DNA from 2 places in the Asticcacaulis carbonis genome. Region 2 is predicted to be linked to the other one. Evidence: predicted binding sites of a transcription regulator. Region 2 holds the regulator's gene; the other holds the start of a gene.
The links. Region 2 encodes LexA, which represses DNA repair genes until DNA is damaged. Its sites were predicted from a motif close to ATGTTCNCNANNTGTTCT; they were not measured.

Region 1 (3,416 bases), 120 kb from region 2:
GAGATCGCGCAGGCCCTTCAGGCTTTCCAGCAGCCGGTCATTATCGCGCTGATGCAGGCCGATGGACGGTTCATCGAGCACATACAAAACACCGGTCAGGCCCGATCCAATCTGCGAAGCAAGCCGGATGCGCTGCGATTCGCCGCCGCTGAGTGTGCCGGAATTGCGCGACAGGTTGAGATAATCGAGCCCGACATCATTGAGAAAGCGCAGGCGATCCTTGATTTCCTTGAGGATGCGCCTGGCAATATCCATCTGCTTTTCGCTTAAGCGGTTTTCAATGTCACTGAACCATTGGTGGGCGTGACGGATCGACAAGGCCGAGATTTCGGCAATATTTTTGGCATCGATCTTGACCGCCAGAGCCTCCGGCTTGAGGCGCGCACCGCCGCAGGCCTCGCACGGCGTTTCCGACTGGTAGCGGCCGAGATCCTCGCGCACCCATGCCGAATCGGTTTCGCGCCAGCGCCGCTCCATATTGGGGATCACGCCCTCAAACGGCTTGGTGACATCATAACGGCGCGAGCCGTCTTCATAGACGAACTTGATCTTTTCTGAGCCGGAACCATTGAGGATAATGTCCTGCACATTTTCGGGCAGGGCCTGCCATCTGGTGTCCATCTTGACGCCATAATGTAGCGCCAGGGCTTGCAGGGTCTGGCTATAGAGCGGCGAGGGGCCTTTCGACCAGGCGGCGATAGCGCCGCCGCCCAGCGTCGCCTTCGGATCGGGCACGATCAGGCTTTTGTCGAAGGCCAGCTTGACACCCAGACCATCGCAGGCCGGACAGGCGCCGAACGGATTATTGAACGAAAACAGACGCGGCTCGATTTCCGAAATGGTGAAACCCGAAACCGGACAGGCGAATTTCTCCGAAAAGATAATGCGTTTCGGTTCGTCCTCGCCTTCGGCTTTATCGGCATATTCTGCGATGGCCAGACCGTCGGCCAGCTTCAGTGCGGTTTCCAGACTGTCGGCCAGACGGGCCATGATGCCGGCCTTGACCACGACGCGATCCACAACGACGTCAATGTCATGCTTGAACTTCTTGTCGAGTTTCGGCGCATCCTCGATGGCGTAATATTCGCCATCGACCTTGAGGCGCTGGAAGCCCTGACGCTGGAGATCGGCGATTTCCTTTTTATACTCGCCCTTGCGACCGCGCACGAAGGGGGCCAGCAGCAGAAGGCGCGTGCCTTCGGGCAGGGCGGTAATCTTATCGACCATCTGCGAAATCGTCTGGCTTTCGATCGGCAGGCCGGTGGCGGGTGAATAGGGCACGCCGACGCGCGCCCACAACAGCCGCATATAGTCATGGATTTCCGTGACGGTGCCGACCGTCGAGCGCGGATTTTTCGAGGTCGTCTTCTGTTCGATGGAGATGGCCGGTGACAGACCTTCGATCAGATCGACATCGGGCTTCGACATCAGCTCCAGGAACTGACGCGCATAGGCCGACAGACTTTCGACATAGCGTCGCTGGCCCTCGGCATAGATGGTGTCAAACGCCAGCGACGACTTGCCGGAGCCTGAAAGCCCGGTCAGCACGACAAGCTGGCCGCGCGGAATATCAACGTCCACGCCCTTGAGATTATGCTCGCGCGCGCCCCTGATCCTGATGAAATCCTGGTCGAAAGGGTGATGAGCCATACGCACCTTATCCGGGGAAAGAACAAAGAGATTTATAGAGGAACTCTTGCGCGATTTACCAGGCGCACGCAAGAACATTTTGGCAACATTGATGGGCGCATCGCGCCGTCCTGATGCGCATATGGAGATGGCGGGTCTGGCTGTCAAATCCTGTCAGCAGGTCTTTTTGACTTTCTGGCGCAATCGGAACACAGTTAAGTCGGGTTTCTTGGTCAAGCTCACCTCAGGAGGGGCTGACATATGGATGACAGGCCGGGCGGCAAACGCTTCTGGATGAATTTCGACGCATGGAACGCGCGCGCCCTGAATGCCGCCTGGCCCTATTTCGGACGGCTGGATCGCCGTGGCCGTTTGAGCGCGGCGGTGGCCATATCGGTTGTGGTGCATCTGGCGCTGATCTGGATGCTGCTGAGCGAGCGTCCCGATGCCTGGCATTTGTCGCAAAGCTGGCAAACCGATGATCAGCCCGAACCGGTCGAATTGTGGCGCGTCACCTTGCCAAGGCCAGAGCCCCGGCCAAAGGTAATACCGCAGATGCCTGAGCGCCCCGAAGTGCCGCCACGCGATGTTACTCAGCCGCAACCGGCTCCGGCTGCTCAGTCCGCGCCGTCGCAAGCCGTGCAGCGCCCGCAGCCCGCGCCTGAAGTGACTGTTCCGGTGCCTCAGGTCAATCCCCTGCCATCACCCGTGGCGACGCCGCAGGTCGAAGCGCCGCGCGAGATGAGCCTTAGTCTGAAAACCAAGAAGAAAGACAATGAGAAGGTGGCCAGGGACGACAATGCGCTGGGCAAGCTGTCCGATCTCAAACTGCATCAGGTGCCTTCGATCAATCTGCCGGCGCTGAATGCCGTGCAGCCTTCGGGGCTGACCCGACCGACCGTCAATCCGGGCGGCTCATCGGCGGGCGGGGAGCCGGCAGTGGGCAGCCGTCTCGGCACGGTGCAACTGCCGGGCGGGCTTTCGGGTATGGGTGTGAATGGCCGCGGTGCGGTCAGTCAGGCCTTGCAGGATCATGACTATTGCGTCGATCAGCAGATCAAGGGCAAGGCCATCCCCGCCGATTGCCATATGAGCAAGCTAAGCGAGGCCAGGTCACTGGGCGTGAAGCACGTTGCCGAATACGACAAGGTGCTGGCAAAACGGCAGTCTCAGGCTACGCCCGGCAACGATGATTACTGGCGGCGCGTGGTGCAGGGGCCAACAGATCCCGGCCACGACGACCATATGCCGCACAAAGGCGCCTATAGCGAAGGCAGGGCTAATCGCGTCAAGGGGGAATGCTCGCTGTCCGATTCCTGCTAGAGCAACGAGCGTTTAATTTGACTTACAAATTGAATGCGAGATGCGGAAAAACGTAAAATCTAGAGCGGGTTGCATGCCTTTGACCGATTCAATCAGAATGCAAACCGCTCTAAAACAGATCGTCTTCCAGCGCCATAAGGGCTTCGGCCCCGGCCTTCATTTTAGCAAGGTGAGCGTCGGCATCGGGCAGGATGCGCTCCAGAAAAACACGGCCGATTTTCAGCTTGGTGGCATAAAACGGGTCGCTGTTACCGCCGTCAATGGCCGCTTGCGCCGCCTTGGCCATCATGGCCCACATATAGCTCATGCAGGTCAGGCCGAAGAGGTGGAGATAGTCGAGCGAACCGGCGGCAGCATTGTCAGGGTTGCCCATGCCGTTTTGCATCAGCCACATCGTGCCGTCCATCAGCTTCGCCTTGGTGGCTTTCAGGGCTGCGATATAGGCGGGCGCCTTCGATGAAGGC
Region 2 (3,416 bases):
TAAAAATACGCGGCGAAACCGTAGGCGAAATCGCCGCCTCTGCCCGCGCCATGCGCAAGGCCGCCATCCATCTCGATCACCCTTATGATGTCATCGACGTGTGCGGTACGGGCGGCGATGGCCTGCATACACTCAATATCTCAACCGCCGTCGGTTTCGTGGCGGCGGGCGGCGGGCTGAAAGTGGCCAAGCATGGCAACCGCGCCATCACCTCGAAATCGGGCACAGCCGATGTGCTGGCGGCGCTCGGCGTCAATCTGGAAGCGACACTCGATCAGCAGCGCACGGCGCTCGATGAGGCGGGCATCTGCTTCATGTTCGCTCAGGCCCATCACGGTGCGATGCGTCATGTGTCGCCGATCCGTCAGCAGCTCGGCTTTCGCACCATCTTCAACCTGCTGGGCCCCTTGAGCAATCCGGCAGGCGCTAAGCGTCAGGTGATGGGCGTGCCGTCCTTGCGCTTTGTTGAGCCGATTGCGCAGGCGCTTGGCCAGTTGGGGGCGGTCAGGGCGTGGGCCGTGCATGGTTCGGGCCTCGATGAACTGACCACGACGGGCGAAACCGACGTGGCTGAATATCATAACGGCTTTGTGCGCCTGTTCAAAATTACACCGGAAGCCGTGGGCCTGCCGCGCGCCGCTCTGGCTGATCTGATCGGTGGCGCACCCGATCATAATGCCCGCGAACTGACTGATCTGCTCGACGGTAAAAAAAGCGCCTATCGTGACATCGTCATGCTCAATGCCGCCGCTGCCTTTCTGGTGGCCGACAAGGTCGAAACCCTGCGCGAAGGTATTGCTCTGGCAGGCGATGTGATTGATCAGGGCCGGGCGCGGGCTGCGCTGGCGGCGCTGATCCGCGCCACCCCGCCTCTGGAGACGACATGACCGATATTCTTGAACGCATCGCCAATTATAAGCGCGAAGAGGTGGCGGCGCGCCAAAAAGCTGTCACACAGGCCGATCTCGATGCTGCGATCAAAGCGGCGGATGCGCCGCGCGGCTTTGCGGCGCGTCTGGTGACCGATCAGCGTCCGGGCAGTCTGTCGCTGATTGCCGAAATCAAGAAGGCTTCGCCGTCCAAAGGTCTGATTTGTGATGATTTCGATCCGCCGTCTCTGGCGCGCGCCTACGAATCGGGCGGTGCCTCGTGTCTGTCGATCCTGACCGACGGGCCCAGCTTCATGGGCCACGAATCACACTTTCAGGCGGCGCGCGCGGCGGTGAATCTGCCCTGCATCCGCAAGGAATTTCTCGTCGATAGCTGGCAGGTGGCCGAATCACGCAGCCTCGGCGCCGATGCGATTCTGGTCATTATGGCGATGATCGACGATGCTCTGGCGGGCGATCTGATCGACGCAGCCCATGACCTCGGCATGGATGCGCTGGTCGAGGTGCATGACGCAGCGGAAATGACGCGCGCCTTGCGTTTGAAATCCAAACTGATCGGCATAAATAACCGGAATCTCAGGGATTTTCATGTCGATCTGAAGGTGACCGAAGACCTGTCGGTCATGGTCGGCAAAGAGCATATTCTGGTGGCCGAAAGCGGCATCTTTACCGCCGAGGACGTGGCGCGACTGGCCTCGACCGGGGCCACCGCCATGCTGGTCGGCGAAAGCCTGATGCGTCAGGGCGATGTGACGCAAGCCGCGAAAAAACTGCTTTCTCGCTAAAAAATTGCGGCATTAGCTTGACATTAACCGGAACACATATAGAACATTTTGCATAGGTTCATGACTTGTTCCGCGCCATATTGTGGGCGGAAAAATGCAAAGGTGTCCCGATGCTGACGACCAAACAACGCGAACTTCTGATGTTCATCCATGAACGGATCAAGGAAACCGGCGTGTCGCCTTCTTTCGATGAAATGAAGGAAGCGCTCGATCTGGCGTCGAAATCCGGCATTCACCGCCTGATCACGGCGCTGGAAGAGCGCGGCTTTATTCGCCGTCTGGCGCACAGGGCGCGCGCGCTTGAGGTCATCAAGCTACCGGATCAGGCCACCACCTCAGCACCGCCGCGTGGCCGTCAGGCCTTTGTACCGCAGGTCGTTGAAGGCACGAAGCCCGCCGAAGCGCCGCGCGCGGTCACTGATGAAACGCGCGACCTGCCCCTGCTGGGCAAGATCGCGGCGGGCGTGCCGATTGAGGCGATGGGGCAGGAACGCGACCGTCTGGCCGTGCCGGAAGCCATGCTGGGGGCGGGCGAGCACTATGTCCTCGAAATCGAAGGCGATTCGATGATCAATGCCGGTATTCTCAACGGCGATTATGTGGTGATCCGCAAAACCGATACGGCGCAGTCGGGCGAGATTATCGTGGCTCTGGTTGATGATGCGACCGCCACCCTCAAGCGTTTGCGCAAAAAAGGCGCGTCGATTGCACTTGAAGCCGCCAATCCGGCCTATAAGACGCAGATCTATAATGATGGCCAGGTCAAGGTGCAGGGCCGCCTTGTCGGGCTGATGCGGCGTTATCACTGACCTAATTCAGCATCCGAAGGGCTTGACCAGTAGCGTTGGCCACGCAGCGGCTGCCCGGCGCGGATGGCCCAGCCTTTTTGCGTGCGGGTCAGTTCGAGCGCGCCGAGGCGGCGGAAATCCCCGGCGCTGATATGGTTGACGCCTGAGCAAGTTTGCGGCCAGTCGCCGACCGGATTGCGCAGGACGACGAGTGTGCTTGAACGGCACAGAGAATCAAGCACCTTGGGTTTGGGCGGCACATTGGAAAACCAGAAGCCGACACGGTAAGGCGATGCAGCTTGCGGAATGCAAGCATAGCCCTTGCAGGTATAAAATTTTTGACGGGTATCGGCGTCAAGCGGTTGCAGTCCGTAACGCTGCGTCCACTGCACATAGCCGAATTGCCGGACTTTCGGACGCAGGACATAGGCGTCGTGGCCGATGCGAATAGCAGCGTTACCGCCATCGGGATCGACCCAGATGTCGGAAACCGGCAGGCGCGGCCACCACAGGATGGCCGTGGCGGCGATCAGGCCCAGCCAACGCACCGGGCCGCGTACCAGACATATCCACACTACGCCGAACAGCGAAACCGGCAAAATATAGCTGGCGGTGGACGGCCAGCCTATAACGGCTTGTGGCAGGGCCGATGTCCAGGCGGCGATATGGGCGATGAGCCACAGCCCGCCCGCCGCTACATTGAGCAACAGTGGCCCCAGCGGCGTAGCGGCCAGAACCGTGCCGAGCGCCAGAGCGGGCATGACGATAAAGGCGGTAATCGGCGATTCAAACAGATTGGACAACAGGCCATAGACCGAAAAACGGTTGAAATAGGCAATGGCGAAGGGCGTTGTGGCCGCCGTCGCCACCAGTGAAGCCACCAGCGACAACCAGAAACCGTGAACAATCGACTGAATTGTTTTCACCCACATGGGCACGCTGATTTCGCTGAC

Region 1: a site for LexA is predicted at 1,722-1,739, ahead of uvrA (excinuclease ABC subunit UvrA). Genes of this name have one in related genera too.

The regions. Positions count from the first base shown of each region.
Region 1 covers NZ_JASERT010000001.1:741,095-744,510, forward strand. The annotation lists gene uvrA (excinuclease ABC subunit UvrA) at 1-1,650, opposite strand, end outside; gene QB905_RS03630 (hypothetical protein) at 1,891-2,952, shown strand; gene QB905_RS03635 (acyl-CoA dehydrogenase C-terminal domain-containing protein) at 3,062-3,416, opposite strand, start outside.
Region 2 covers NZ_JASERT010000001.1:860,769-864,184, forward strand. The annotation lists gene trpD (anthranilate phosphoribosyltransferase) at 1-887, shown strand, start outside; gene trpC (indole-3-glycerol phosphate synthase TrpC) at 884-1,675, shown strand; gene lexA (transcriptional repressor LexA) at 1,786-2,484, shown strand; gene QB905_RS04240 (ComEC/Rec2 family competence protein) at 2,478-3,416, opposite strand, start outside.